4 regions of the Lysinibacillus sp. NPDC097195 genome follow, and region 1 is predicted to be linked to each of the others. Evidence: riboswitches for the same ligand, from Rfam matches in the RefSeq annotation. Region 1 holds a riboswitch; each other region holds the start of a gene.
What was found. Region 1 has a riboswitch for thiamine pyrophosphate ahead of thiC (phosphomethylpyrimidine synthase ThiC). Riboswitches for the same ligand answer to the same signal wherever they lie in the genome.
Positions count from the first base shown of each region.

Region 1 (7,509 bases):
CATTTTTTTGACATCAGCCATTACCTCCAATGAAGTAACTTTGTCTTTCACATCAATTGAAGAAATCGTTTTGTCAGCAGCAATGTTTAACTTAGTACGTTGAACGATGATTTCTGGTGTTTCAATTTCTTTTAATGAAACGTATAACCAGTCTATTTTTCTAGTGGCTAAAGCTTTGAAAGTGATGGTATCTCCAATTGTAACGTGGTCGATTGTTACTGCTTTTTTTACTCTATTTGTTACAGTAAGGTCATTTGCAATATTTAAGTTTAAAATTTTGATGTAATCAGCATTTACCGTTACATCGCCGGCAATTTTAGCATCTCCACCATCAAAAACGACTGCTTTTTTGTTCGTTCCTGCATTTTTTAAAGTCAGTGAAGTTATGCTTGTAATCTCGTCATTTTTTACAATAACTGTCGCATCAGCATTCATTAAAGCTTGACGATTCGCCACTTTAAATATGGGCTTAAGGGCACTGCTAATTTTAAATTGTCCGAGAGAAGTACGAACTGTATCAGATGTCACATTCGTAATTTTTAGTGACTTTTCTCCGGAAAGGATTGATGCAGCAACACCCTCAGTTTGAGCATTGTAATGTGATTGATGAACAGATGTTTCACTAGAAGCAGCACTTGCATTTGACAAAGGTAATACCAAAGAGGTTGTAATGGCAGTTGCCATTAATGTAGTTAACGCTTTATTTTTCAAGTTATTCACTCCCATTAAAGTATTACTAGTAAATATAACATATTTTCATAAAATTTAGTAAAAATGGGTAAGTGTATCAAAATCTTGTCTTTTAAATGTAATTTTTACTAGAAAATTTTAATGGACTTGGGAAATTCAGAGTGTTAATTGTTGAGAAACATAGGTCTTTCCATTATTATTGTTTAATAAAAATGGAGGTATTGTCATGGGAAAAACGAGAAGTATAGCTTTAAAACTTTGCTCGCTAATTTTAGGAGTATTTTTAGTGTTATTTATTACCTATACATTGGTAACAAGCACTATTCTGCACAATCAAAGTGTGCATGATTCAGAAAAAGCAACACTTCAAAATGCAGAATTGTCGGCTGCAAAGATGAGTGAACGCTTTAAGAAAGTAAATGATATGTTGCACACGACAAAACGTATTGTGCAATCATTGCAAAGTAAAGGTCAATTATCAACAGAGGATGTAATGGAGATACTGGATAATAACCTAGATGATAATAAGGATTTACTTGGTGTAGGGGTGATTTTAGAAAATAACACGGTGAAAGTTGGGCCGACGACTGATAAGGCTTTAATTGACCAACAAAATCGTTTTATTCCTTATTTAACAAGAGGCAAAGACAAAGTTATTATTAATCCTGTAGTAGGACTTGACGAAAAGAATGGTGCAGAATGGTATCGTATACCAAAAGAAGAAGGTCGTGCAATGTTAACGGAACCGTATGAATTTAATGTCAACGGTAATACGATTTCAATGACGACTATTGCTGTACCATTAGTGAATAATAAAGGTACATATTTTGGCGTTCTATCAGCAACTATTTCTATCGACTTTTTAAAGGAATTAGCTGCTTCTATTGAGCCTGAAGGCGGTTATGCAGGAATCATAACAGATCAAGGTATTTTAACGGTAAATAGTATTAATGAAAAGTTAGACGGAACCAATATGCAAGATGCTATTGATTGGACAAATGTTAAACAATCAATGGAAGAGGGGGTATCAGACAGTCTTTATGTAGACTCCAAGCAACTTGGTGAACAGTCATTCAATGCTTTTGCACCTATGAAGTTAGAAAATATTGATGAAGTATGGTCAGTGCAGCTAGTATTACCTAAATCCAAAATACTAGAAACGTATAATAAAGTACTTATATTTACAATTGGAGCAGCAATTGTGATGGTCATTTTAATGGCTGCAGCAAGTGCTATGTTTATCTATCGACAGTTAAAGCCTCTAAAGGTTTTACGTGCATCTATTGAAAAAGCTGCCGAGGGTGATTTAACATCAAAAATTGATGAAAAATTCATTAAACCCGATGAAATTGGTGCTGTAGCATTCGCTTATAATAATATGCTGGATAAAACGAACGATGCCATACATACGGTATTAAATTCTTCAACATTACTTAATCAATCTTCAGATGATGTAAACGAGGCCTTTAATGAAATTGTTGCTTCTAATCAGGAAGTATCTGTAGCCATCAACGAAATAGCGCAAGGTGCATCGAAACAATCGGAAGATACAGAAGAAACAAATTATCGCATGATTGATTTATCCGATCAAATTGACGCTATTACAATGCTTTCCAAGCAAATGGATGAGCTTTCATTGAAAACAAAAGCTTCGACAGAGCAAGGTATGAAAGAAGTTGAAAGTTTGCGCGACCGTAATAGTGAAACTAATGAAATGAATGGTCGTATACAACAGCAAATGGAATCTTTATCTAGCAATATTAACAATATCAATCAAATTATTGTATCTATTCAAGGAATTACTGAACAAACCAACTTACTAGCACTTAATGCAAGTATTGAAGCCGCTCGAGCAGGGGAACACGGGAAAGGTTTTGCGGTAGTAGCAGAAGAAGTTCGTAAACTGGCAGAACAATCTAAGACCGAAACAGAAGTGATAAAGAAAACAGTGGCGAGCATTCTACAGGACGCTAAACAAACGGTTTCAGTTATTACTTCGAATGCTGGCTTAATGCAAGCCCAGAATGAATCGGTACAAAATACAGAGTTAGCCTTTAAGGATAATAATGAGCTTTCACATGCGATTACAAAAGCAATTAATGAGCTATTAACGAATCTTTCACAAATGTTAGAGCAAAAAGATCAAGCCATTACTGCGATACAAAGTATTTCAGCCGTATCAGAGGAAACAGCTGCTTCTGCAGAGCAAGTAAGTGCATCTGCTGTCGATCAACAAGCAGAAATGGAGAAGGTTGCAGAATCGATTCATAATATGAACCAAATTTCTAAAGAACTGCAAGAGGTCGTGAATCGCTTTAAGCTTTCTTAATTAATGCTAAATTTCCCGAAGCAGAGAGGATATTCCGCGGATTGGAGAAGTAATTCCGCGGAGCAGAGGGTAATCCCGCGAAGCAGAGGAGTAATCCCGCGAAACAGAGCAAGAATCCCGCGGAGCAGAGAGGTAATCCCGCGGAGCAGAGAAGTAATTCCGCGAAGCAGAGCAAGAATCCCGCGAAGCAGAGCAAGAATTCCGCGAAACAGAGAGGTAATCCCGCGAAGCAGAGAGGTAATTCCTAGGAGCAGAGAAGTAATTCCGCGAAACAGAGCAAGAATCCCGCGGAGCAGAGAGGTAATCCCGCGGAGCAGGGGAGTAATTCCGCGAAACAGGGCAAGAATCCCGCGGAACAGAGAGGTAATCCCGCGGAGCAGAGAAGTAATCCCGCGAAACAGAGCAAGAATTCCGCGGAGCAGGGCATATCTACCGGCATTAATAGTAGTTTTGGACTGTCCAATTATTGGATAGTCTTTTTTATGTAAAGCTGTTATAGATGAGGTGGTGTAAGGGAGCATTGACCCGATGGTTGAACAGTTTTACTATAGTAGGAGATGAAAGGGGGTTGCCTCTATGTTGTATCTTGGTATGATTTTCTTTAAAATTGTTGCACCTATTTTGGTATTGCTTGTACTTGGAGCATTTTTGCAGAAGAAATTTAGTTTTAATTTAAAAGCATTATCTCAACTCATTACATATTGTTTTATGCCGGCAGCGGTATTTGTTAATTTATATGAAACGACTGTGGAGTTAACGGTGCTTGGGGAAGTGGCACTATTTATTGCGCTCTTTATCGGGAGTCAAATGGTGCTAAGTCACTTTTTAGCAAAGGCACTTGGTCTTGCGAAAACAGAAACGGCAGTATTTAAAAATAGTGTTGTGCTTATTAACTCTGGTAACTATGGCATTCCGGTAGCCCAAATGATTTTCGCAGCCCAGCCGGTTGGAGTTGCAATTCAAGTACTTCTCGTTATTTTTCAAAATATGACGACTTATACATATGGTTTATATAATTTAATCTCCTCCACTAAATCAGGGATGGCGATAGTGAAGGATTTTCTAAAAATGCCGATTATTCATGCCCTAATAATAGGAGTGGCAATGAATTTCTTTCATATTGGCATTCCGCAATTTATCCGGATTCCAATTGACCATGTGGCGGATGGTTTTATTGCAGTAGCACTTATTACACTCGGTGCACAACTATCGCAACTTGAAATCAAATCGATGTTCAATAAAACAGTGTTTGTTAGCTGTATTACGCGTCTTGTAGTAGGTCCTGCTGTAGCATTACTTATTATTTCTGTGCTCGGCTTAGATGGTGTCGTTGCTCAATCGCTCTTTATTGCAAGTGCATTTCCAACGTCACGTAATAGCTCCAGTTTAGCGCTAGAATATGATATCGAGTCGGCTACTGCTGCGCAAACCGTGCTATTTTCTACAATCGTTAGCTGTATTACCGTGACCGTGGTAATTTATATAGCGGAAATGCTCTTTACATAATTGGCTTCCATCTATTAGTAATATCTGGTACACTAACATCAAACTGAATAGCTTAACTAGGGGAGTCTGATGAGTCGGGCTGAGAGGGAAACGCATGGAGGTTTCTTGACCCTTTGGACCTGATCTGGCTCATACCAGCGTGGGAAAGTTAATGAACATCGCACTCCTTATACTTTTGAACTGTGCGATTAATAAACCTTACATGTACAGCCGGATCCAAATTTTTTTGGATTCGGCTTTTTATTTGTAATAGAGCTTATTGGCGTGAGCTAGATTCGGTCCTTGTAAAAAATACTAAAAAGGGAGCGGAATAGTAAATGACAACAATTAGCGAAAAAAACATGAACATTATGGCAAGCTTTGATGGCAGTAAAAAAGTATATATAGAAGGAACACGACCAGATATTTTAGTGCCAATGCGTGAAATTAAGTTAAGCCCAACAACTGGTAGTTTTGGAGAAGAAGAAAATGCGCCTATTCGAGTTTATGATACGAGTGGGCCTTATACAGATCCAACGTATACAATCGATATTACGAAAGGTTTACCAGCTTTGCGGAGTGCGTGGATTAAAGAGCGTGATGATGTAGAGGAATACGAGGGACGCACTATAAAACCAGAAGATAATGGTTTCCGCAAAGTAGATGATCCACGTCTGTTTGAACATGTATTTCCACAGCTAGCACGTAAACCATTACGTGCGAAAAAGGGTCGCAATGTGACGCAACTACATTATGCAAGGCAAGGAATTATTACCCCGGAAATGGAATTTGTGGCGATTCGTGAACATGTTAAACCAGAATTTGTGCGTGCCGAAATTGCTGCAGGACGGGCTATTATGCCATCGAATATTAATCATCCCGAGGCTGAGCCGATGATAATCGGTCGTAACTTCCATGTGAAAATCAACGCCAATATTGGCAATTCGGCTGTTACTTCCTCCATTGCCGAGGAAGTGGAAAAAATGACGTGGGCAACACGGTGGGGTGCGGATAATATTATGGATTTATCTACTGGTAAGCATATTCATACAACACGTGAATGGATTATTCGTAATGCTGCTGTGCCTGTAGGAACTGTGCCGATTTATCAAGCGCTTGAAAAGGTCAATGGCGTAGCAGAGGATTTAACATGGGAAGTGTATCGAGATACGTTAATCGAGCAAGCCGAGCAAGGGATAGATTACTTCACGATTCATGCAGGTGTCTTGCTGCGTTATGTGCCTTTAACAGCTAATCGCGTAACAGGCATTGTGTCGCGCGGAGGTTCTATTATGGCGCAGTGGTGTTTATTCCATCATCAAGAAAATTTCTTATATACGCATTTTGAAGAGATTTGTGAAATTATGAAGACGTATGATGTTGCCTTTTCGTTAGGGGATGGTTTACGCCCTGGTTCTATTGCAGATGCCAATGACGAGGCGCAGTTTGCAGAACTAGAAACGCTAGGAGAGTTAACGCAAATTGCCTGGAAACATGATGTGCAAGTAATGGTAGAAGGACCAGGACACGTGCCAATGCATCTCATCAAAGAAAACATGGACAAGCAATTAGAAGTGTGTAAAGAAGCACCATTCTATACATTGGGGCCTCTTACTACAGATATTGCGCCAGGGTATGATCATATTACATCTGCTATTGGTGCGGCAATGATAGGGTGGTTTGGCACAGCCATGTTATGCTATGTAACTCCGAAAGAACATTTAGGGCTACCGAATCGAGAGGATGTTCGTGTAGGGGTCATTACCTATAAAATTGCAGCCCATGCAGCTGATTTAGCGAAGGGGCATCCTGGAGCGCAGCAGCGAGATGACGCGCTCTCGAAGGCACGTTTTGAGTTTCGTTGGCGAGACCAATTTAATTTGTCGTTAGACCCTGAGAGAGCTATAGAATACCACGATGAAACATTGCCAGCGGAAGGAGCAAAAACCGCACATTTCTGCTCGATGTGCGGTCCTAAGTTTTGTAGTATGAGAATTTCTCAAGACATTCGTAATTATGCTAAAGAAAAAGATTTAACTACGACCGAAGCGATTCACCAAGGGATGCAGGAAAAGGCGCAACAGTTTAAAAATAATGGCAGCAAATTGTATCAGTAATGAAGTACAAGACCCCATAAGGCACTTGGTAACAGTAGTGGTGGTACCTTCTGCTTAGAACAGAACAAACAGGTTGAAGGAATGGCAAAAGAGCTAGATTGATCGTAGTCAATCTAACTCTTTTTTTGCTATGAGCGTTGTGGTGCTACGGCGTAAGCTTTCTCTCAGCATAGTGCGTTCCCGTAGCAATTCCTGCCTACCAACAACTCGGTTCTCTTCACTTTATGTAGGTGAAAATATACCACCACATTCGCACGCATTTCATGTTTTAACTCCATCTTTTTAGACTTTAAACTTGCTTATTTCTTCTTGCAAAGTCGTTGCGCCATCACTTAATGATTTTGCTACCGAATGGGTTTCTTGAATGGTTGCTGCTTGTTCTTTTAAAGATTTAGCCATCGATTTAGATTGCTCCGCCACATTTTTCGCCACAGAGGACATTTCATTGACTGAAGCGGCTACCTCCTCAGTACTAGCAGAAATTTGTTGTGTAGAAGCGGAAACGTCTTCAATGTCAGATGCCATCGACCCGATCGCGCTCAAAATATTATGAAAGGCAGTCTGTGCTTTTTGAATGTAAGCAACACCTTCATCAATATTATGCACTGTAATGCTCACTGCTTTTTCAACTTCCACTGTATTTTGCTGAATTTGAGTAATTAAATGAATGATTTGGTTAGCTGATATTTTGGATTCCTCCGCTAATTTACGTACTTCATCTGCAACGACAGTAAAGCCTTGTCCATGTTCGCCAGCTCGGACTGCTTCAATGGTTGCATTAAGCGCAAGTAAGTTAGTTTGATCAGTAATATCGGTAATGGTCTTCGTAATATTTTCAATTTCTGTCGATTGTGCACTTAACTGTTGAATGAGTCGGTTTGTGTCATG
Region 1 covers NZ_JBIWDP010000007.1:95,941-103,449, forward strand. The annotation lists gene ACIQXI_RS20475 (S-layer protein) at 1-720, opposite strand, end outside; gene ACIQXI_RS20480 (methyl-accepting chemotaxis protein) at 917-3,019, shown strand; gene ACIQXI_RS20485 (AEC family transporter) at 3,596-4,525, shown strand; TPP riboswitch at 4,574-4,688, shown strand; gene thiC (phosphomethylpyrimidine synthase ThiC) at 4,843-6,621, shown strand; gene ACIQXI_RS20495 (methyl-accepting chemotaxis protein) at 6,904-7,509, opposite strand, start outside.

Region 2 (7,509 bases), on a different contig from region 1:
GAGGGGAAATTTGACTTTAGTATTGTAGAGAAGCAACAAACAAATGAAGTAGATAAAAAGCTTCTGGACATTATAGGGCTAACAAAAGATCAGTTTAGCCAAATTGTGATGTTGCCACAAGGAGAGTTTCGTAAGTTATTAACTTCGGATTCTACGAATAAAGAAGTAATCTTACGGAAAATTTTTAAAACCGATCGTTTTAGTGCCATGACGAAAAAATTAGATACAAAACGAAAAGAAGCAGAAAAGGATTTAGAACGTGCGCAACAATTAAAAGAACATTTACTTGGTCAAATTGCAGGTGCATTACCACAGCGCAATTCTACGCTGTTTACTTGTATCAGCAATAATACTGACAATATGCATCAGTTGAAAAATGCCCTTGAAGAAGAGCAGTTCTTCTATAATGCCAGCATCAAAACAGAGCAGCTACGCTATGAGGAAGCTGTTGCACATCATCGAAAAGAACAAGAATATTACAGTATGGCTAAGGCACTTAATGAGCAATTCGAGCAACAAGCGCAACGACAAGCGCGTTTGCAACTATTATTACAAGAACAAAAATTGTATACAGCGAAGGAACGGGAAATAAAATTAGCTGAGCAAGCAGACCGTCTTATTATGCAGGAACAACAATGTATTGATTTACGGACAGAGCAAAATCGGAAAGAACAACTATTTCAACAAGCGACATTAGCGCACAAAAATGCGTTGGCACAGTTGAAAAAAGCGCAGGAATTGTATGCAGAGGAAGAAGCGAAAGAGCCAGAGCGTCAGCAAATAGTGCAACAAGAAATGCAACTAGTAGCATTATTACCGAAATTTGAAGTGTTTGAGCACAATCAGCAACAATTAGCAATAAATGAACAGCTTGTTTTAACGGCAAAGCGAGCAGTAGCTGATAATTTAGCAATTTTAGAAACTGAACAAAGACAACAACAGCAATTAATAGCAACAATTGAAAAACATGAAAAACAAATGGAGCCTTATGCTGAGTATTTAGAAAAGCTACCTATTCTTAAGGAACAAGTAACTTTATTAGCCCAAATTGAAAAATATGAGCGAGCAATCGAACAAGCTGAGCAAGCTGTCAACTTAGCGCGACAACAATATCAAGAAAGTAAAAGTGCACTACAAACAAAAGAACAACAATGGATAGCTAGTCAGGCAAGTATATTAGCAGCCCAATTAAAGGATGGCGATCCCTGCCCAGTTTGTGGAAGCACAACACATCAATTAGCACATAACGAACCAAAAGAAGTAGTCGACGAAGTGGAGCTAGAATCGATACGTGCTACAGCAAATGCCAATGAGCGTAAGTATTTGGAACAAGAAGCGACACTAAAATCGACGAAACAACTGTTACAGGATGTGAATGAACAATTAGAGGCTCATCACATATCATTAGCAGAGAAACTAGAACTGACATCCTCTTTACACTTTGTTGAACAACAAGTCGCAGTGTTGAAAATCGTGAATGATCAACTGTCTGTTGCACGAGCAAAGCTAAAAGGGCATGTCGAACAAAATGAACACCTACAACAAAAACAAATTCAATTAGAGCAACATTTTGCTGAGCAGACCAATGACTTAATAAAACAGCAAGCTATAGTAGAAGAACAGCAAAAGCATATTCCTGAGCATGTGCAGTCATTACAAGAGCTAAAGCAAACAATTGCAGATGTCGGACAGCAAAAGCTTGCACTTCAAACTGCATGGCATACAAGCCAGCAAAACTTGCAAGTGGCACAGGAGGCAACAAGTAAGGCGACGATGGTGGAAGAGTTGGCTAAAAAAGCATATGAGGAATTGCAAAAAACGCTTAATGACAAACGCGAACAGTTTTTAGCTAGTATGAAGGATGTTGGTTTTGCAAGCTATGAAGAATATGCTGCTGCAAAACGAAGTGTTGTACAAATTGAGGATTTACGTAAAGCTTGTCATGATTATGCATTGCAGCTCCATTCTTTGCAGCAACAACTGGCAGATGGTGCAAAGCATCTTGAAGGAAAAGCGAAGCAAGATTTAACAATATTAGAAGAAAAGCTTGAAGGGCTGCGCAACACATACGAAGAGGCATTTAAAACTTTGCAATTGACCCAAAGCTATGCAAGGGCATGTGCTGACTTTATCGTTAAAGTTGAGGAAACAGCAAATGAAATAAATGTCCTTGAAAAAGAAGCGGGGCGTGTCAAGGAACTTTATACATTGTTAAATGGCCAAAATCCGAAAAAACTATCCTTTGAGCGCTATATTCAAATTAGTTATTTGGATAAGATTACGGCAGCAGCAAATCTTCGCTTATTCCATTTATCAAATGGACAATTTGAATTGCGACGTTCCGACCGATTAGAGAAGCATGCGAAACAAAGTGGGCTAGGATTGGATGTTTATGATGCCTATACGGACCAGTTACGAGATGTTAAAACTTTATCAGGTGGAGAAAAGTTTAATGCATCATTAAGCCTTGCGTTAGGGATGGCAGATGTCATTCAAAGCTTCCAAGGCAATATACGAATTGAAACAATGTTTATTGACGAGGGCTTTGGCTCGTTAGATGAAGAAGCGTTAAATAAAGCCATTGATACGCTAATTGATTTACAGGACTCAGGCAGAATGATAGGCGTTATTTCACATGTAGCCGAATTAAAAGCTGCCATGCCAGCAGTGCTACATGTCGAAAAAACGTTAAGCGGACATAGCACAACACATTTTGAAGTAAAGTAAGTGCCAGGCACTGAAACAATTCTGAATTTTGATAGTGCGTTGAGCCGCGAAGTTTCTTGGTCAATGCCGAGAAAAAGTGCCAGGCACTCACACAATTTAAGTAAAAACCCACGGAGACTTCTGCTGCTTACTATGTTGAGCGGAAGGCGACGTGGGTTTTTCCGTTTTAGGATAGCGAAATATTTGCTACTATTTTCTGCGTGTTTGTACGTTAGCTGTTGTTCCTTTTTTAGCTGCGACTACTTTTTTTACGATAGGAATAACGATGGGTGCAAATTTTATAGCAGTTTTAACTACTTTTGATACTTTCACAAATACGACAGCTCCTTTGAACGAATTTTTAACGAATCACTCGTACAGCTTGCACTATATTCCAAATGACAATCGCTAATGATACGAGTAAATAAATTGCAAATGATACAAACCATATAATAATAAATGTATTCCCATTTGCAGAAGGGTCAAACATATTGAGTGACATCGTTGAAAAAATGAAAACGATAAAGAAGATGATGCCAAAGGCAAGTGGGATTAAGTGAGAAATAAGTGCTCTGACAGCATGTCTTTTGATATCACGATCATTTGAAACAAAATAGACAACTAACGGGACGATAAATGGTGCAAAAAAAATACTGAGATAACTAAATGCAGGTAAAATTTTTTGATTCTCCATCATTGTTCCTCCTTTTTTTATATTTACGCATTAAAAAATCAAAAGTTTCAAAAAAAAATAAGCGTGGAAAAGGTTGTAATCGTCCAGACGTTTGCGTACAATGAGGGTGTTCAATAAAAAATTAGATGTAACGACCACAAGGGGAGCTGATGATGTCAGCTGAGACTGGGCACGTAATGCCTTTACTCTTTGAACCTGTAAGTTAACACTTGCGTAGGGATGTGGATAGAAACCGACACTTTTACGATGTGAGGCTCTGTCCTGGCATCGTTTTTTTCATGCCGGATTGTGCGCATATCAATAATTGATTTCTATTCCTGCTCTTGTATCCTACATCGGAACAAAGGAGAGAATAATTTTATGGACAAAAAAAGATTACTCATGCTGGTCGAGATTGCCATTTTCGCAGCGATAGGACTTGTGCTTGATCAAGTTTCCTTTAAAGTATGGGCACAAGGTGGCTCTGTGAGCTTGGTGATGATTCCAATCATATTAATGGCGTTTCGTTGGGGCCTTTGGTCAGGGCTTGCAACAGGGCTATTGATTGGTGTTATACAAACAATGTTTGGTGCTTATATTGTGCACTGGCTTCAAGGATTACTAGATTATGGGGTGGCCTTTACCGTAGTAGGTTTAGCAGCAATCGTTCGTGAACCTGTATTAAAGGCAGCAACAGCTTTAAATAAAAAGAAAATGGCCGTTTATATTGTCATTGGTACGGTGTTGGCAGGTTTCCTTCGTTATCTTGCGCATACGTTCGCAGGTGCAGTATTTTTTGCTGAATATGCAGGCGATCAAAATGCATGGGTCTATTCAATTATTTATAATGGAACATACATGCTACCAGCTACCGTTTTAACCGCAATTGTTGGTGTGCTATTATTTACAGCAGCACCGCAATTAATGCAACGTAAATCTTAAACAATATTAGCCTATCCAAAAGGGAAAAATAGTATGCTAAGTATCTTAGTATGCTATTTTTTATTTTTAGAGCAATACTCGTTGAACAAAGTTGAGATTTGGTAAATTGTTGTTTTTTATTTGATGGTACGTCTAAAATCATGGCGGCATAGAATAATTAAAGCGTTTGGCGTTATGCGCATTTAAAGTTATGTTATATTAAAGAATAGATATTAGATGAAAGGGACGTTAAAAATGATTGTAAAAACGCAAGAAGAAATTGAAGCCTTTAAAAAAATTGGTCGCATTTGTGCCGAAATTCGTGAGGCGATGAAGGCAGCTACAAAACCAGGAGTGACAACACTTGAATTAGATGAAATTGCAGGGCGCATGTTTGCTGAAGCAGGAGCTATTTCAGGTCCTAAAGGTGAATACGATTTCCCTGGATATACTTGTATTAGTGTGAATGAAGAAGTGGCCCATGGTATTCCTGGACAACGCATTATTCAAGAGGGAGACATCGTCAATATTGATGTATCCGGTTCTCTAAATGGCTATTTTGCAGATACAGGTATTTCATTTGTAGTAGGGCAAGGTTACGAAGATAAAGAAAAACTTTGCCGCGTAGCGAAAAGTGCCTTTGATCGTGCTATGACAAAAGTAAAAGCTGGTTCTAAACTAAACCAAATTGGGAAAGCGGTAGAGCGTGAAGCTTATGCCAATGACTTAACGGTTATTATGAACTTAACAGGACATGGTTTAGGTCGTTCATTGCATGATGAACCAAACCATATTTTAAATTATTACGATGCATGGGATTCAACAATTATGAAAGAGGGCATGGTACTTGCAGTTGAGCCGTTTATTTCAGCGAAAGCAGAGCATATCGTTGAAGCTGGTGATGGCTGGACATTTATCACACCTGATAAATCATTAGTTGCCCAAATTGAGCATTCTATTATTGTTACAAAAGATAAACCAATCATTTTAACTTCATTAGATGAAGCATAAAAAACTAAAAACCTGCTTACCGATTTAATCTCGGTAAACAGGTTTTTTTTTGACGAATAAAATGCCCACAATAAGCACGCCACATAAAAATAAAGCTGCTGTCGTCACCAGTAATTCATCAAGGCCATTATGCAATACGATGCCGATAAAGGCCCATATAAATACGCTAGGATACACAATATCGAAATGATGGTAACGAATATGTAAAGCGATGGCAGTACCTATTGTCAATAATATTACTGCCCAAAGTGGGTTGCTCAGTCCAAAACCATGCCACCCATAAGATGTTAGGATAAAACTTGCGTTAGTTAACATCATAAATGTAGACCATGCAAAGTAAAGTGAAAATGGCAGTCTTCCTGTTAGCGAATTATTTGTAAATGAGTACGTATTGTAAAGGAAAAATAAGTACAGTACTAAAATTACTGAAGAGCAGAAAAATATTATGAAAAATTCATAATGCCAAAATAAAATAGACAGCGCTTGTAATATGCATACATTGCTAAAGAGAACAGTCTGTTTAATAGATGTCTTTTTAAAATTCATAACTAACCAATAAGCGAGCAAAATGTAAATCACTATCCATATCATATAGCTAATATTAATAGGTGCAAACATTACGGGAAAACGATTTGAGATTTCTAACGTAGATTGACCATTTATTGTTATGAAATAGGATGCAAAGGTTAGGATGAGTGAGACAATATACGTTATTGTCATTAAAATAATCTTAGGCAAAGCTTCCTCTCCCTTCGTGTTAAATTTTATAGGGAAAAGACAAATAAGTATAGGACTGTCACGAAATATCTATTTTATTATACCGGAAAATCCTTACAATGGAACAAGTGAATTTGCGTAAATTGTCTACAATTTACCATTTGATTAGGCATCCAAATATTTCTTTAGTACAATAGAAATATCCAATTTGAAGGAGTGGAATTTTGATGACGCAAAATCTAAAAAATCTTGACCTATCAATTGAACTAGATAAAAAACTGTATAAAAAGAAATTAAAAGTACTCCAATATGAAATGTTAAATGCACAGCAATTTTTACTAAACAATAAAATTGGACTTATTCTAGTATTTGAAGGGATGGATGCTGCAGGCAAGGGTGGCGCCATTAAGCGTCTCATTGAACGAGTTGACCCTCGAGGCTATGTCGTTCATCCTATCTCAGCTCCACAGCCTCACGAACTTCGATATAATTACTTACAACGTTTTTGGAGAAAGTTACCGCAACACGGACAAATTGCGATTTTTGACCGTTCTTGGTATGGACGCGTGTTAGTTGAGCGTATTGAAGGATTTGCAACAAAAGAAGAGTGGTCCCGAGCGTATGAAGAAATTAATAACTTCGAAAAAATATTAACTGCTGGCGACTACATTATTATAAAATTTTGGCTACATGTTTCTGAAGAAGAACAGTTAAAGCGTTTTAATGAGCGTGCACAAGATCCTTATAAAGCATGGAAGTTAACTGATGAAGACTGGAGAAATCGTGAGAAAACACCGGAATATATAGCAGCGGCAAATGAAATGTTTGAAAAAACAGACAAGAAAAATGCTCCTTGGGTATTGGTGGCAGGAAACGATAAAAAGCATGCGCGCGTACAAGTGCTACAAGAAACACTTGCCCATATTGAACGTGAGGCGCAAAAAAGGGGTCTACATTTAACAAACGTTTTAGATAAGTCCCATTTAGAGGATGCGGAGTCATCAAGTATCGGCCTACAAATTCATGCTAAAAAAACGAAAAAATAAAAAGAATGATGCTGTACTATTTAGACAGGGCCGTTTTAGTAGTAGCAGCATCTTCTATTACATACAATGAACATGTACTGACATTTATCGGAAGGCTTGTGGGGAGAAATGGTGCTAAAAATTTGGAATTTATTAAGGAAAAAGGGTGGAAATGTGGTCTCAATTCAGGGGGAGAAATGCTACGTTCGCACATTCCAAGAAAAAGATGCACAAAGCTTAACGGGTCTAGTAAGTCGAAATAAATATTTTTGGTCTACATATGAACCGTTACAGCGTCCTGAATACTACACAATTGATGCGCAATATAAAAAAATACAAGAAAGTTTATATTTAATGGGTTCAAAGAGGGAATATACTTTTGGAATATATGAGCTAGGTACAAATAATTTAATCGGTCACATTGCACTTTATGCTATCAAACGTTTACCGTATTCG
Region 2 covers NZ_JBIWDP010000006.1:94,016-101,524, forward strand. The annotation lists gene ACIQXI_RS19795 (AAA family ATPase) at 1-2,727, shown strand, start outside; gene ACIQXI_RS19800 (hypothetical protein) at 2,917-3,039, opposite strand; gene ACIQXI_RS19805 (magnetosome magnetite crystal formation protein family) at 3,068-3,400, opposite strand; TPP riboswitch at 3,530-3,637, shown strand; gene thiT (energy-coupled thiamine transporter ThiT) at 3,761-4,321, shown strand; gene map (type I methionyl aminopeptidase) at 4,556-5,311, shown strand; gene ACIQXI_RS19820 (hypothetical protein) at 5,336-6,049, opposite strand; gene ACIQXI_RS19825 (polyphosphate kinase 2 family protein) at 6,256-7,074, shown strand; gene ACIQXI_RS19830 (GNAT family N-acetyltransferase) at 7,183-7,509, shown strand, end outside.
Region 2: linked by a shared signal. The riboswitch ahead of thiT (energy-coupled thiamine transporter ThiT) and the one ahead of thiC (phosphomethylpyrimidine synthase ThiC) in region 1 are both predicted to bind thiamine pyrophosphate.

Region 3 (7,509 bases), on a different contig from region 1:
AGTGAAACGTACAGATAAAACATTCCCATTAGAGTCACACAGCATTCAACGCGAAATTGGTGGTTATGTTTTACCGCAATATCAAAATTTATCTGTAAAAGTGAAACATCCTGATGTTGAGTTACGAGTGGAAGTGCGCCACGATGCAACATATATGATGGCACAAGTTATTCCTGGTGCGGGTGGGATGCCAGTGGGCTCCAACGGAAAATCATTATTAATGTTGTCAGGAGGGATTGATAGTCCTGTAGCAGGTTATTTAATGATGAAGCGTGGTGTACGTCTAGAAGCCATCCATTTCTTTAGCCCACCGTATACAAGTCAAAATTCATTAGAGAAAGTAAAAGTGTTAGCAAATGAACTAACAAAATTTGGCGCAAATATTCGATTACATGTTATACCGTTTACTGAAATCCAAGTTCTTATTAAAGAAAAAGTACCGTCAAATGTCTCGATGACAACAACACGTCGTATGATGTTAAAAGTTGCTGATAAAGTTCGTGAAGAAATTGGGGCGCTTGCTATTGTAACAGGTGAGAGTCTTGGACAAGTTGCAAGTCAGACGCTTGAAAGTTTAACTGCAATTAATGCGGTAACGAATACACCAATTTTACGTCCGCTTATTTCAAATGATAAATTAGAAATTATTGATATTGCGGAGAAAATCGGCACATATGAAACGTCGATTCAACCATTTGAGGACTGCTGTACAATTTTCACGCCTGCAAGTCCGAAAACGAAGCCGAAGCTTGAAAAAGTGGAGCATTACGAGAGCTTTTCTGACTTCGATGAACTAATTGACCGTGCAGTAAAAAATCGTGAAGTGTACATTTTCCCGAAAAAAGAGCAGCCAAAAGATAAATTTGCAGATCTTTTATAAAAAAATTAAAGTTTTTATAAAAAAATATCGTCAGCGTTATTTAAAAATTAATTACGCTATTATAATAAGAAGGAAACCGTCTCAAAATTGAATTTGGGACGGTTCTTTTTTATATTTCCTAGGCTTTTTCCTTTAGAGTTACATTTTACCTTTTATTTTTTCGTATTAAAAATCGAATATCGCACATTCTATATTCACAAGGAGGTGAGACAGACATGGCGAACAACAACCGCAGTTCAAATCAGCTTGCAGTACCTGGTGTACAACAAGCACTAGATCAAATGAAATACGAAATTGCACAAGAATTTGGTGTTCAATTAGGAGCTGACGCTTCAGCTCGTGCCAACGGTTCCGTTGGTGGTGAAATCACTAAACGTCTTGTACAAATGGCAGAATCTCAATTAAAAGGTATGCCAAACAACAACCAATAATTGCAGAATAAGCAGTTATTGAACTTAAAACCAGTGACCGTAAAAGGCACTGGTTTTAGTTTGTTTAAAATGACTGTTTTTATGCTAAATGCAGTGCTTTGAAAACGGTAACGGTTTTATTTATATCATTACTTTCACAAATAGCGGAAATAACAGCCACACCGTCTGCACCTGCTTGCAATACAGCATAGGCATTGTGTAAGTCGATGCCACCGATTGCGACGATAGGCAGCTGTGGAGACAATTTTCGAGCATATGATAAAAATTCAGTTCCACTAGGCGGTTGAGCATCATTTTTTGAAGTTGTCGCATATATCGGCCCTATACCTACATAATCTGCTCCATATTGTAAAGCGACTTGTAATTCATCAGCACAGTGGACAGATACGCCAAGAATTTTTTGACCTATTTTTTGACGGACGAGCGATACGGGAAGATCTTCTTGCCCAATATGAATACCATCAGCATCTAACTTTAAAGCAAGTTCAATATCGTCATTCACGATAAAGGGGACTGCGTATTGCTTGCATAAACTTTGACATTGACGCGCAAAGTTTTCATAGTGCTCATCTGTCAATGCACCGAGTCCTTTTTCACGAAATTGAAACATCGTAATGCCTGCTTGCAAAGCTGCCTCAAGTACTGCTAAAGGTTGTCCATTTTTTACATTCGTTGTACCCATAATAAAATAAAGCTGCAAATCCCTACGTTTCATGGATAATCACCTCGCAACTAGCTTGAAATTTTTTGTAAGCAAAATGATTCGTCGGTCCATTGCCATTGCCAATTGATAAATTATGAAGAATTGCTAGCTGTATAAACTTTTTCGCCTCAATAATCGCCTGTTTTAGAGGCAGTTTTTGTCCAATAAAAGCTGTTAATGCAGCTGAAAATGTACATCCTGTACCGTGAGTGTTCTTTGTAGCAATACGAGGAGTCTGCATTGAAAATGTTGTACCATTGTTAAAAAATACATAGTCCACTGCAAAATCTTCGTTAGCTAAATGTCCACCTTTTATAATGACACATTGCACACCAAGCTGTAATAATGCTTGTGCTGCTTGCTGAATTTCTAATAAAGTTTCGATTTTACGCCCTATAAGAGTCTCTGCTTCAGGAACATTAGGTGTGACGATTGTGGCAAGTGGTAAAAGTTCTTCCTTTAATGCCGCTATCGCTTGTTGCTGTAATAAGCTTTCGCCACCTTTAGCAATCATTACTGGATCAACAATAAGGGGAATCGCTGAATGGCAGAAAGTCTGTGCAACGGTACGAATAATGTCAGAAGAAAAAAGCATTCCTGTCTTAATGGCAGAAATTGAAAAATCATCGAGTAAAACTTGAAGTTGTTTATTGACAAAGCCTTGGTCGATTGGTAATACATCCATTACACCTAATGTATTCTGTGCAGTCAAAGCGGTAAGAACAGAAGTTCCGAAAACGCCTAATTCTTGAAATGTTTTTAAATCAGCCTGGATACCTGCTCCGCCACCACTATCAGAGCCAGCAATTGTCGTAACAATGTGCATTAGTGATCACCATCCTTCGATAAACGATGTAATTCATTTAAGATGGAAACAGTAAAATCACCGTTAAATGGTGTAGTAGAAGCAGCATGTTTCGCCACTTGTTTATAGGCGGTTAATGTATCGCACAGCTGGGAAAATGGCGCTGTACCAACACTATAAGCAGCACAACAAATTGCGCTTAACAAACAACCAGTGCCAGTAACTTCTGTCATGCGCAAATGCCCACCAATAATCCATTGGGCTTGATGGCCATCTGTTATAAAATCTTCTTCACCAGTTACAATAACGATGCATTGATATTTTTTGGCTATTTCTTTTGCTTTTTCTTCTACGGAGATGGAACCGACTCCACTATCAACACCTTTCTGTTGCCACTGGACGTTGGCGATAGTAGCAAGTTCTCCAATATTACAGCGAATAACAGCGAAGCGAAGTTCTTTTAATAATTGTTGTACTGTTTGTTTGCGAAAAGCTGTGGCTCCCACACCAACTGGGTCTAACAGTACTGGAATACCAAGAGCATTGGCCTTTTTTCCAGCAAGCAACATCGATTCTTTTGTCCGGCTAGTGAGCGTGCCGATATTAATGAGTAAGGCTGAGGAAATAGCTACCATTTCTTCGACTTCTAGTGTTTCATCAGCCATTACAGGAGAAGCACCAATTGCTAATAAGCCGTTTGCTTGAAAATTTGCCACAACATAGTTTGTTATGCAGTGAATGAGTGGTTGTTTATTACGAATAGTTTGAAAAATCATCATAGTCCTCCTTTTGGATGGACGTAAGCATGCAAAAAAGCTCTTTTTCGTGCAAAATGTACACGTAAAAGAGCTTGTCATCAATAAAGAAGATGGATATTGCTCCCTACGTCAGTATTAACTAACAGGTTCAAAGGGTCAGGTTTTACCTTCTCAACTCGTTATGAGTCCCCCTGCAATCAAGAATTTTTAGTTGCCCAAAATGTAACATATCTTATCAGAGTATTCAATAGCTTTTTATCATAATTTGGAAATTAGTGACTGATGCCATAGAATAAACCATGATAATTGTCATGACTTTCTTAAAATAAGTCCCTTCCATTGAAATAATTAAAAAATGAGTTTTATAATAAACCTAGCAATAAGGAGGAAGTTATTATGAAAAGACAGGATTTAATCGCACCAGAATGGTATAACATTGTGGAGGAAATTGAAAAGTATGCACAGCAGCCATCTAAAAATGCATTAATTGTATATAATGAGCAGCAAGAAATTCAATACATTACATATGCGACATTACTAGAAAAGGCGAATCAGGCAGCCCATGTATTTACTTCACAAGGATTAACCAAGGGCGATGTCCTTTTAGTTATGGTTCCGAGATCTGTAGAGGCTTATATTGTTTACATAGCGGCATTGAAGGCAGGGTTAACAATTATCCCTAGCTCAGAAATGTTACGTACAAAAGATATTGAATATCGCATTACACATGCAAATGCGAAAGGTATTATTGCCTACGAGCCATATATTGAACAATTTGATCAAGTACAAAACTTAAACGGTATTTTGCAATTTGTAGTAGGCCAAGCGCATGCACCATGGCAACCATTACTTGAAAAAATGAAGGAGCAACCTACAACTTATACGAATCCGACACCGACAAAAAGTACGGACAATGCTTTTTTAGCCTATACGAGCGGTACAACAGGCAATCCGAAAGCGGCTGTTCATACACATAGCTGGGGTTATGCTCATTTACGCACAACAGCACCAAATTGGTTAGGTGTTCAAGAAAATGATATCGTTTGGGCTACAGCAGCGCCGGGATGGCAAAAGTGGATTTGGAGCCCGTTCCTAGCAACGTTAGGTAGTGGAGCTACAGCCTTTGTCTATAAAGGGAAATTTGATGCATCGACTTATTTATCGTTGCTTGAAAAATTTAAAATAAATGTATTATGCTGTACGCCAACCGAGTATCGCTTTATGGCAGCACTTAACAACCTACAGGATTATAATTTGAACGAGGTTCGCCAAGCTGTATCGGCAGGTGAGCCATTGAATAGTGAAGTAGTAAAAGTGTTTGCAGAGGCCTTTAATATTCAAGTTCGAGATGGCTACGGACAAACAGAAAATACATTACTAGTTGGCACAATGGTCGGCATGGAAGCACGCGCTGGCTCTATGGGAAAACCGACGCCAGGCAATACAGTAGAAATAATTGATGATCTAGGAAATCCAGTGTCTGAAGGTGTTGTGGGAGATATTGCTGTGCATCGAGAAACACCTGCGCTCTTTAAAGAGTACTTCCAAGATCGTGAACGCACAAGTTTACAATTCCGAGGTGACTGGTATATAACTGGAGACCGAGCATCTAAAGATGCACAAGGTTATTTCTGGTTTGAAGGTCGAGGAGATGATGTTATTATTTCATCGGGCTATACAATCGGGCCATTTGAAGTAGAAGATGCCTTAATGAAGCATCCTACAGTGAAGGAAGTTGCTGTCGTGGCAAGTCCTGATGAAGTAAGAGGAAATATTGTAAAAGCGTTTATTGTTCTTCACCAAGGAGAAGTTGGGGATAGTACGCTTATTAAAAAGTTACAAAACCACGTAAAATCGATGACAGCACCTTACAAATATCCACGGGCGATTGAGTTTGTCGAAGTGTTGCCAAAGACTGCATCGGGAAAAATCCGCCGCGTCGAATTACGACAACAAGAACAAGCCCACTATACACAAAAATAAATATTTCCTAGGAAATAATGTCGAAAAATCAAAGTTCATGTTTTATTGTGAACTTTTGATTTTTTGTTATCCCTCATTTTATTTATTTCAAAATAATAATTAAGAGAAAATTTTTGCATAAAATTGCTTAAAAGTGAAACGATTTAGACATTTAGACGTATAACGTGTTGAGGAGGCGAAAATATGAATGTAAAAAGGTGGATAGCTTTAGCTATTGCGGCTGTGTTATTAGTGTTTTCATTAGGGATTAACACGATTTTTGCAATAATTAAAGCAGATTTCTTTAGTAATTTTGATAGCCTATTGGCTGGCGATAATTTAAATGTATATGAAACGGTGATTGATGGTGAAAATTATGATAAGCGAATTGCCTATTTAAAAGTGGATGGCACGATTCAAGATGTTGGATCAAGCTCATTATGGCAAACTGTTGCTTATGATCACCAATTTTTCTTAAATCAATTGGATAATATTTTATATGATGATTCTGTACAAGGTATTGTTCTTAGTGTTAATTCACCAGGTGGTGGCGTCAAGGAATCCGCAGAGATTTATAAAAAATTATTACAAATAAAAGAAGAGCGTCAAATTCCGATTTATGTGTCAATGGATTCGATGGCAGCTTCTGGTGGTTACTATATTTCAGCGCCTGCAGATAAGATTTATGCACATCGAGATACGATAACAGGATCGATTGGTGTTATTATGCAATCCATCAATTATCAAGAACTTGCTGAAAAAGTTGGCGTGAAATTTGAAACGTTTAAATCTGGGCAACATAAAGATATGCTAAGTCCTACACGTGAAATTACAGCAGAAGAACGTGAGATGATGCAAGATATGATTAATGAATCATATGAAGAGTTCGTTGATATTGTTGAAAAAGGACGTAATATGTCTGAGGCAGATGTGAAAAAAGTGGCGGATGGTCGTATTCTTGGTGGTACAAAGGCTCTTGAAGCAGGCTTAATCGATGAAATTGGCGATGAGCAAGCGGCGATTGAAGCTTTACGTCAAGATTATGGTTTAGAAGATGCGATGTTATTTGAATACAGTTATGACCAAGGTGGCTTACCTTCAATTATTGGTATGAAAGTAAGTTCTCTGTTTGGGCCATCAGCTGAAGAAAAAATGCTTATGAAAATTATGACAGAATACAAGGCACCAAAAATGATGTACTTATATGGTGAATACTAAGGAGGGTAAACCATGACAAACAATGAATTCGTTTTGCAAGGGACACCTTCTATTAGCCAGGAATTACTAGATAAGACACCCATTGTAACGACAAATTATCAATTAAAAACAGCAGGATTTTGGGTGCGTTTTTGGGCATTTGTCTTAGATGGAATAATTATTTCAGCAGTTATTGGAATCGCAATTAATCCAATATTTTACTTAATGGACTGGTCTATGTCAGAATCAGTATGGTATGCACCTATGTCCATTATTTCAGCTATTTTCTATTATAGTTACTTTGTGTTGATGACGAAGTTTTGGGGGCAAACGTTGGGGAAAATGGCGTTTGGATTACGCGTAGTTTCATTGAAGAATGACAAACTCAAATGGTCAGATGTGTTGTTCCGTGAATGGATTGGTCGTCTAATTAGCAACATTGTTATGCCACTTTATATTTTTGTTGCTATATTACCTGATAACCAAGGCCTCCATGACTTTTTTGCTGATACAATCGTTGTTCATGAAAAAGTATTTGTAGCAAAAGAGAATGCGCAAGTAATAGCACAACCTGCACCAACAACATCTATTCAGGAAACCGTACAAGAGCCTGAAAAGGTAGAGGAAAAACCTGAAGAATCCTGACTAGGAAAAACATTACTTTGAATTATTAAAAGAGCCAAAGTAGTTTAGAAATTAATGTTAGCTATGCAAATTAAATCTATAGGTTTTGAACAATAGCTAATGGAAGCGCAACTGGTCATTGTTAGAAA
Region 3 covers NZ_JBIWDP010000001.1:171,472-178,980, forward strand. The annotation lists gene thiI (tRNA uracil 4-sulfurtransferase ThiI) at 1-880, shown strand, start outside; gene ACIQXI_RS00885 (alpha/beta-type small acid-soluble spore protein) at 1,096-1,311, shown strand; gene thiE (thiamine phosphate synthase) at 1,391-2,026, opposite strand; gene thiD (bifunctional hydroxymethylpyrimidine kinase/phosphomethylpyrimidine kinase) at 2,016-2,840, opposite strand; gene thiM (hydroxyethylthiazole kinase) at 2,840-3,595, opposite strand; TPP riboswitch at 3,682-3,780, opposite strand; gene mbcS (acyl-CoA synthetase MbcS) at 3,974-5,560, shown strand; gene sppA (signal peptide peptidase SppA) at 5,744-6,757, shown strand; gene ACIQXI_RS00915 (RDD family protein) at 6,770-7,381, shown strand.
Region 3: linked by a shared signal. The riboswitch ahead of thiM (hydroxyethylthiazole kinase) and the one ahead of thiC (phosphomethylpyrimidine synthase ThiC) in region 1 are both predicted to bind thiamine pyrophosphate.

Region 4 (7,509 bases), on a different contig from region 1:
GGTGCCAGCTTTTTAATTTTATTTACAATGGTAGGCATTAAATTAGGCTTTACTTCCGTCCTATTAGCCCATGTGGCATTTAGTGTTCCGATTGTAGTGCTTATGGTATTACCGAAATTGTTAGAAATGAATAAGTCGTTAATTGATGCAGCATTAGATCTTGGCGCAACGAAAAAAGATGTTATGATGCGCGTTATTTTACCTTATATTCAGCCTGGTATTTTTGCAGGATTCTTCCTCGCTTTAACGTATTCATTGGATGACTTTGCTGTAACATTTTTCGTAACAGGAAATGGTTTTAGTACATTATCCGTTGAAATTTACTCAATGGCACGTGCCGGCATTTCCTTAACGGTTAACGCTATTTCTGGTTTAGTATTCTTCGTGACAATATTAGTTGTAGTCGGCTACTACTTCTTCACAAGTCGTACAAGTAAAAGAACGGAGGGACCACAATGAAGTCATTAATTCAAGCTGCTATTGCCATTCTTGTCGTCTCTGCCCTGTTAGTGTACGCGGCTGATGCAATGAGTGCTAACGGTGGTAAAAGTGGTAAAGATACTTTAACTATTTTTAACTGGGGAGAATATATTGACCCTGATTTGCTAAAGCAATTTGAAAAAGAAACAGGTATTCATGTCATTTACGAAACATTTGACTCTAATGAAGCCATGATGACGAAAATTAAACAAGGTGGTACGGCTTACGATATTGCAGTACCTTCTGAGTACATGATCGAAAAAATGAAGGAAGAACATTTACTACTTCCATTAGATAAAACAAAAATTCCTAATTTAAAAAATATCGACCCTTATTTTTTAGATTTGCCATTTGATGATAACAATGAATACTCTGTTCCGTATTTCTGGGGTACAGTTGGTATTGTTTATAATCCAGATTTAGTCGGTAACTTAGATTTCTCTTCATGGGAAGATTTGTGGGACCCTTCGTTAAAACGGAAAGTGTTTTTAGTAGACGGTGCCCGTGAAGTTATCGGCATGGGCTTGAACAGTCTTGGACACTCGCTTAACTCGTTAGATAACCAAGAGCTACGTCAAGCTACAGACAAACTGATTACACTTGCACCAAACGTCAAAGCGATTATCGGTGATGAAATTACACCGTTAATGATTAATAACGAGGCGGCTGTTGCACTTACTTGGTCTGGTCAAGCAGCTGATATGTTATTTGAAAATGAAGATTTAGATTTTGCTGTTCCTGAAGAAGGTTCCAACTTATGGTTCGATAACATGGTCATCCCGAAAACTTCGAAAAATATCGATGGCGCACATGCCTTCATTAATTTTATGTTGAAGGCAGAATCTGGTGCTCAAAATGCTGATTATGTCGGCTATTCTACACCAAATCTTGCTGCTATGAGTTTAATGGATAAAGAAGTCGTAACAGATGAACGCTTCTATCCTTCTGAGGAACAACGTAAAACATTAGAAGTTTATAAAAATTTAGGGCCTGATTACTTGGGCAAATATAATGAATTATTTTTAGAATTTAAAATGAGCATTCGATAATACTAAAGAGGAAAAGTGTTAGATTGACTACAATCAATCTAACACTTTTTTGGTGGCTGTTGTTGTCCCCTATCGGCAGTTAGTGTCGATTCATTGGTATTTAGTGGCGGTTCTCACTTTCTTTGTGGCGATTCATAGATGTTTTGTGGCGATACACGATTTTTAGTGGCGATTTCCTTTATCTTTCCGCCCTTGTATCGTTAACCATGCCATCCATCTACGACTATAATCTGATAGCCAAGCAATATTTCTTTATGATAGACTGTAGTAATGTTTCTATAGAAAAAAGGGGGGTAATTGATGACCCAGCAGAAGTCTAACAAGGCGGCTTTATATATATTAATGTTTAATATGTTTATCGCAATGGGTAGTATCGGCATTATTATTCCTGTTATGCCGCAATATTTACATATATTTGGTGCAGCAGGACAAGTACTAGGTATGCTCATTGCAACGTTCGCCTTTGCACAATTTATATTTTCTCCTATTGCTGGGAATCTGTCAGATCGATATGGTCGAAAAAATTTGATTATTTTTGGTCTGATTGTAACTGGTATTGGGCAAATTTCTTTTGGGCTTTCCACAGATGTATGGATGCTCTTTGTTGCTCGTTTCTTAGGAGGCTTAGGTTCTGCCTTTGTAGCACCTCCTATTATGGCATTTGTAGCAGATATCACAACTTATGAAGAACGCGGAAAAGGTATGGGCATGTTAGGGGCCGCCATGTCTCTTGGTTTTATGATTGGACCAGGTATCGGTGGATTCCTCTCTAAAGTTAGTTTGCATTTCCCATTCTTTATGGCTGGAGCAGCAGCTATTATTGCCTCTATCCTTTCGGTGTTGTTATTACCTTCTACAAAACCAACTGCAGCTCAAAAAGCTCAAAAGCAAGACAATCTTGTAAAGCAGATGGCACGCTCTGTTAAAATGCCATATTTTGTAATGTTAATAATAATGCTTGTATTCTCGTTCGGAATCGCCAATTTCCAAACGACATTATCCTTATTTGTCACAGACAAATTTAATTACAAACCTGCAGATATTGCAATCATCTTAACTGTAGGTGGCGCATTCGGTGTCATTGTGCAAATGTTTGTTATTACACCGCTCTTTAAGCGCTTTGGGGAAATGAAAGTTGTGCTAGTCAATTTATTTATTGCTGCTGTAGCCATTTTCTTAATATTATTTGTTTCTGGCTTCGCACTTATTTTAGTGGTCGCAACGATTTTCTCAACGGCAACTACGTTAATTCGTCCAGCCGTTAACACACTGATTTCTAAGCTTGCTGGCAGTGAGCAAGGTTATGCCGCTGGTCTTACCAATGCTTATATGAGTCTTGGAAATATGATTGGCCCTGCACTTGCGGGTCTTTTATTCGACTGGAATATAAATAGTCCTTATATTTTCGGGTCAATTATTTTAATGACTTGCTTCCTATTAGCGCTCATTTGGACAATTAAAAAGGCTCCACAACTTATGCAGCCTGAGTGATTTTTGTCCAAAGTGTTTATTGACAAATATTTAGGTTGATTGGAGTGGAGGGTGGCGACTCCTGCGGGATCAGCACAAAACGTAAGACACGGCAAACCGCGCGTTAGCCAGGGTTGCGCCTTATGTTGTGCCCGCGGAAAGCGTCCGCTCGCAGCGGAAATCAATGAAAAATTAAATCATGTTTTACCACTAGGGGAGTCTTTACAAGGCTGAGACGTATATGTTCATATACGGACCCTTTGAACCTGATCTAGTTCACACTAGCGGAGGGAAGTGGCGACACTTGCTTTCGTTTTAAAAATGCAAGGCCGCTTCCTTTCGTTATAAGGAAGCGGCTTTTTTTATTCATTAGGCAGTGCTATCAGCGATTTCGCAAGGTCTAGCGGCGATTTGTGCGGTTTTATCGGCGATTGCGGGCATGCTATCGGCGATTTCTCGCATTTCACCGGCGATTCACTGACTTCTATCGGCGATTAACGCAAAAAAACTTAAGGGAGTAATTGATCATGTCTATTCGAAAACTAACGACGATGGCTTTACTAGTAGCGATTGCTGTCACAGGCTCTACTTTTATTTCCATTCCAACAGGTATTGCTCGTGCTTACCCTGTACAGCATGCCATCAACGTCATCAGTGCCATTCTACTCGGTCCAGTGCCAACGATTATCGTTGCTTTCATGACAGCCATTATTCGAATACTAACCGGCACGGGCTCTCTTTTAGCAATTCCCGGAAGTGTCATTGGTGCAGCATGTGCGGCGTTAGCCTATCAATATAGCTGCAGCAAATGGCTTGCAGGTGCAGGTGAAGTTTTCGGCACAGGTATTCTGGCCTCACTTGTCGCTGTCCCTTATGCGCAATTATTAATGGGAACATCTGTAGGAGCCTTATTTTTTATGCCAGCCTTTGTCACATCCAGCCTTATCGGGGCCATTCTCGGGATTATCGTTGCTAACAGTCTAAGAACAAGCGCCAAGTACATTACATTGACAGAACAAAAAAAACGATAGCACTAGCTTTTCTCGCTGTACTATCGTTTTCTTGTTAAGAGCGTTTTTTCATGCCCTTTAATAACTGTGCAACATTTGTGTCTTCCGCTTGTATCGTTGTTTCTTCTACATGCTTGTCTTGTTGCTTATGCCTTGTTATAAAGCTCCAACCAAAGCGTCGAAGGGTTATATCAACAAAGAATAATAGCATCCCTGCTAGCAGTAGCCATGTTGCAATATTTTGGCGCTCCGCTCCTTTGTTGGTGAAATCACGAAACACTTGTTGAGGTTCTTTTAAAATAGAGCCACCCGTTTGCTTTGTAAGTTCTTTCGCAATGGTTTCATTGACAGGACGTAATTCATATTCAGCACTGTACGGTACACTAAGTCCTGCCTGATAAATGGCCTGTTCTTCGTCAGCAATACGGAAAAAAATCAGACCAGGCTTCGCTTGGACAACTGCACGTACTTGCGAGGCGGAAATTGTTTCAAGCTGCAAATCAAGTTCCTCGCCGGCTTCATCAACAGCGACAATATCTAAAAAGGCCGCTTCATTTGTTGGGTCTGTAATGATAAACGAGCCATCAGCTTCGAGTCTTACATCATAGGCCACATCATTATAGCTTGGTAGCATTTGCGAAATGATAGTTTGCCAAAATGCGCCCCAATTCTGCCATCTTGCCCAGTCTCCAGTCCATTTCCCCGTTGAATCGGATGTAAAGGCAAACGTTTTGCCAAGTCCATATTGCCATTGCGCCAATACAGGATCTTCTTTCTCACTTTCTGCAATTACCGCAGCGCCTTGCTTCGCTGTCGTACCAATATAAGCATTCATTTGTGGCACACCATTTGCAAAAAGTGTATTCCATCCAGCTGCATTATAAATGGTCGGGTAAAATGGATTGTCTTCAATATAAGTACGCGAAATCATTGCTGTCTCACGCGATAAAATAGAAGGGATTGTCTGTTCATCGATGACATCATAAAATCGCCCACTACCCATTTCACTTAATGATTGCAGTAAAGCACCATCAGCATCTTGTCCAATTGCAACGGTAGAAAGTGTGATTCCTTGTTCCTTAGCAGTTTCAATTAAATCTTCGTAATTACCCGATTGTGACTGTCCATCAGTAAGTAAAATAATATGTTTTCGTTGCAATTTTAAATTAGCTAAACTATCATATGCCGCTGCAAGTGAACTATATATTTCTGTACCACCACCTGGCGTCACAGATAAAATCGTATCAACTGCTTCTTCTTTATTGCCAAGTGGCGCCGTTTCGATAATTTCCCAAGGGCGATCATCGAAGGCGATAAATCCGAGCGTATCCTCATCCCTTAACATTTCCACCGAACGAGCGGCCGCTTCTTTGGCAAGCTCCAGCTTTGAGCCATACATACTGCCTGAACGGTCCAGTACAATGACAAGCCCTAAAGATGGCAATTGCTCTTTGCCCTTTATCTCCATCTCTACAGGTAATAATGTTTCAATAGGCGTTTTAAAATAGCCACCCAAGCCGAAGCTATTTTCACCACCAACCATTGTAAATCCAACACCGAAATTTTTCACTGCCTGCTCGATGACGCTCATTTTTGCTTCACCGACTAAGTGGCCAGGCACATTATCAAAAATAATCGCATTATATTGCAAATAACTAGAAAGCTCATTTGGCAAATTGGCTGCATCGATCACATCATAGGAAATTGAGTTTGTCCCTAGCGCCGCAGCAATTGGTGATGCCGTATCATAGCCATTCACAATAAGTAAATGTGGCTCACTTTGCACCATCGTTACACTAGTTAATTTATTATTTTCAAAAATAGCGTCCTGTCCAACTTGGACAAGTGCCTCATATTTTACTAGCCCTTCAGCGGTTGCTGTATGTTTATACGTAAAAACATTAGAGCCTTCTGTAAGCTCAACTGCCTCACGATGAATTAATTTATCGTTTTCGTATAGTAATAATTCACCTTGACCTGCCGCTGTTGCATTTACTTCCGTAACAAGTTGCTGTTGCTCACCAACGTATGCTACCTGTGGTGTAACAAAGCTTGACAGCGAAACATCATTTGCGACACTTTGATGGAAAGGCACAACATCTACGCTAATATTGGACCCTTTTAGCTTTGTTGCAAATTCCAACACATTGCCTTGTGTTTCATTGGCATCCGTTAGTAATACAAGTCGTGTGGCCTTTTTCGGATCAATAATCCCTGTTGCAAGTTGAAGACTTTGTTCAATATTCGTTTGATCTATATCTTTTATCTCCGTAAATTTCGGAACTTCCTTTAGCGAGTTTGATAACATCGCTTCTGTTTGGAGAGTTGATGAAAAAGAATAAATCCCTGCAAGTTGTTCATCCTTTTTCGCTTTCAAACTTTCCTCTATAAAATTTGTCATTTGTGCTTCAGTGCTATTCATTGAAGCAGAACGGTCCACTAAATATAGTACTTGCTCTTCCTTTATCGGTAATAAAATATAGGGGGCCGCCAGTGCAAAGACTAAACAACCGACTGCTACTACGCGAATGCTCATAACAATAAGATGGCTTTTTTTCAGGCGCATACGCTCTCGCCAATATGTCCATCCAAAGTACAGAAACAATGGCAATAATAACAATAAGGCTAATGGTGTATCAATTCGTAAATCCACGTCGTCGTTGCACCTCCCACTCTGCTACAAGCAAACATAAAATTATTAGTATTAGCCATGGGACGAACGAAGCCTTTGATACTTCTTCCTTGCCATTTTGCTGAAGCTCGCCAAGCGTATAGCTTGTCCCTTGTGCGATTACACGTTCAGTTGCCTGGAGTTGCACGATTAAACGCTTTTCTTCACTGTTAGAACGAGCCGTATAAATACCTGGCTGCGTTGGAGCCGTTACTAATCCATTGCTAATTGTCGATAAAAATTCATCATCCTGAGAATAAACGCTCCACTCACCTTGAGATAGCGCTACTGCACGCTGCTCATTAGGTGCAAAAATGCCGAGCGAGCCTACAGATTCAGATAATTGTTGTTCCACACTCCATAAAAATAACGGGAAGGAAGGAAATAAAGGCCAATCGGTATCCGCAATATCAGCAAGGACGACTATATCTCCTTGTGGAGAACGTTGAATAAATGGTTCATCGCCTACCGTGGCAATAGTTTTATAATTATCGAACGCAGGATATACCGCACTTACATAAATATCGTTTAAGTCACTAAAGGCAAATAAAGCATCGCTCGTTATTTTTACCTCTCCATTAATTTCCTTTTTTTCAACTTCATCGCGCCCAAATAACACGATTGGTCTAGCCATTTTTTGCAGTAATGCTGTTTGATTAGTCACGATAGTCGCATTTTGGTTATCTGCTAGCTGCAAGGAAGGAACAATTTTGACATGACTGTTTATCGATTGAAAGCCCTTTTGAATTAGTTGATGCAGGCTTTGATCGACGACGATATTCGAGGTAGCTGTTTGCAACACGACCGATTGACGATTATCAACAGCATA
Region 4 covers NZ_JBIWDP010000001.1:2,477,336-2,484,844, forward strand. The annotation lists gene ACIQXI_RS12735 (ABC transporter permease) at 1-459, shown strand, start outside; gene ACIQXI_RS12740 (ABC transporter substrate-binding protein) at 456-1,529, shown strand; gene ACIQXI_RS12745 (MFS transporter) at 1,830-3,020, shown strand; TPP riboswitch at 3,202-3,309, shown strand; gene thiW (energy coupling factor transporter S component ThiW) at 3,527-4,030, shown strand; gene ACIQXI_RS12755 (VWA domain-containing protein) at 4,065-6,662, opposite strand; gene ACIQXI_RS12760 (vWA domain-containing protein) at 6,646-7,509, opposite strand, start outside.
Region 4: linked by a shared signal. The riboswitch ahead of thiW (energy coupling factor transporter S component ThiW) and the one ahead of thiC (phosphomethylpyrimidine synthase ThiC) in region 1 are both predicted to bind thiamine pyrophosphate.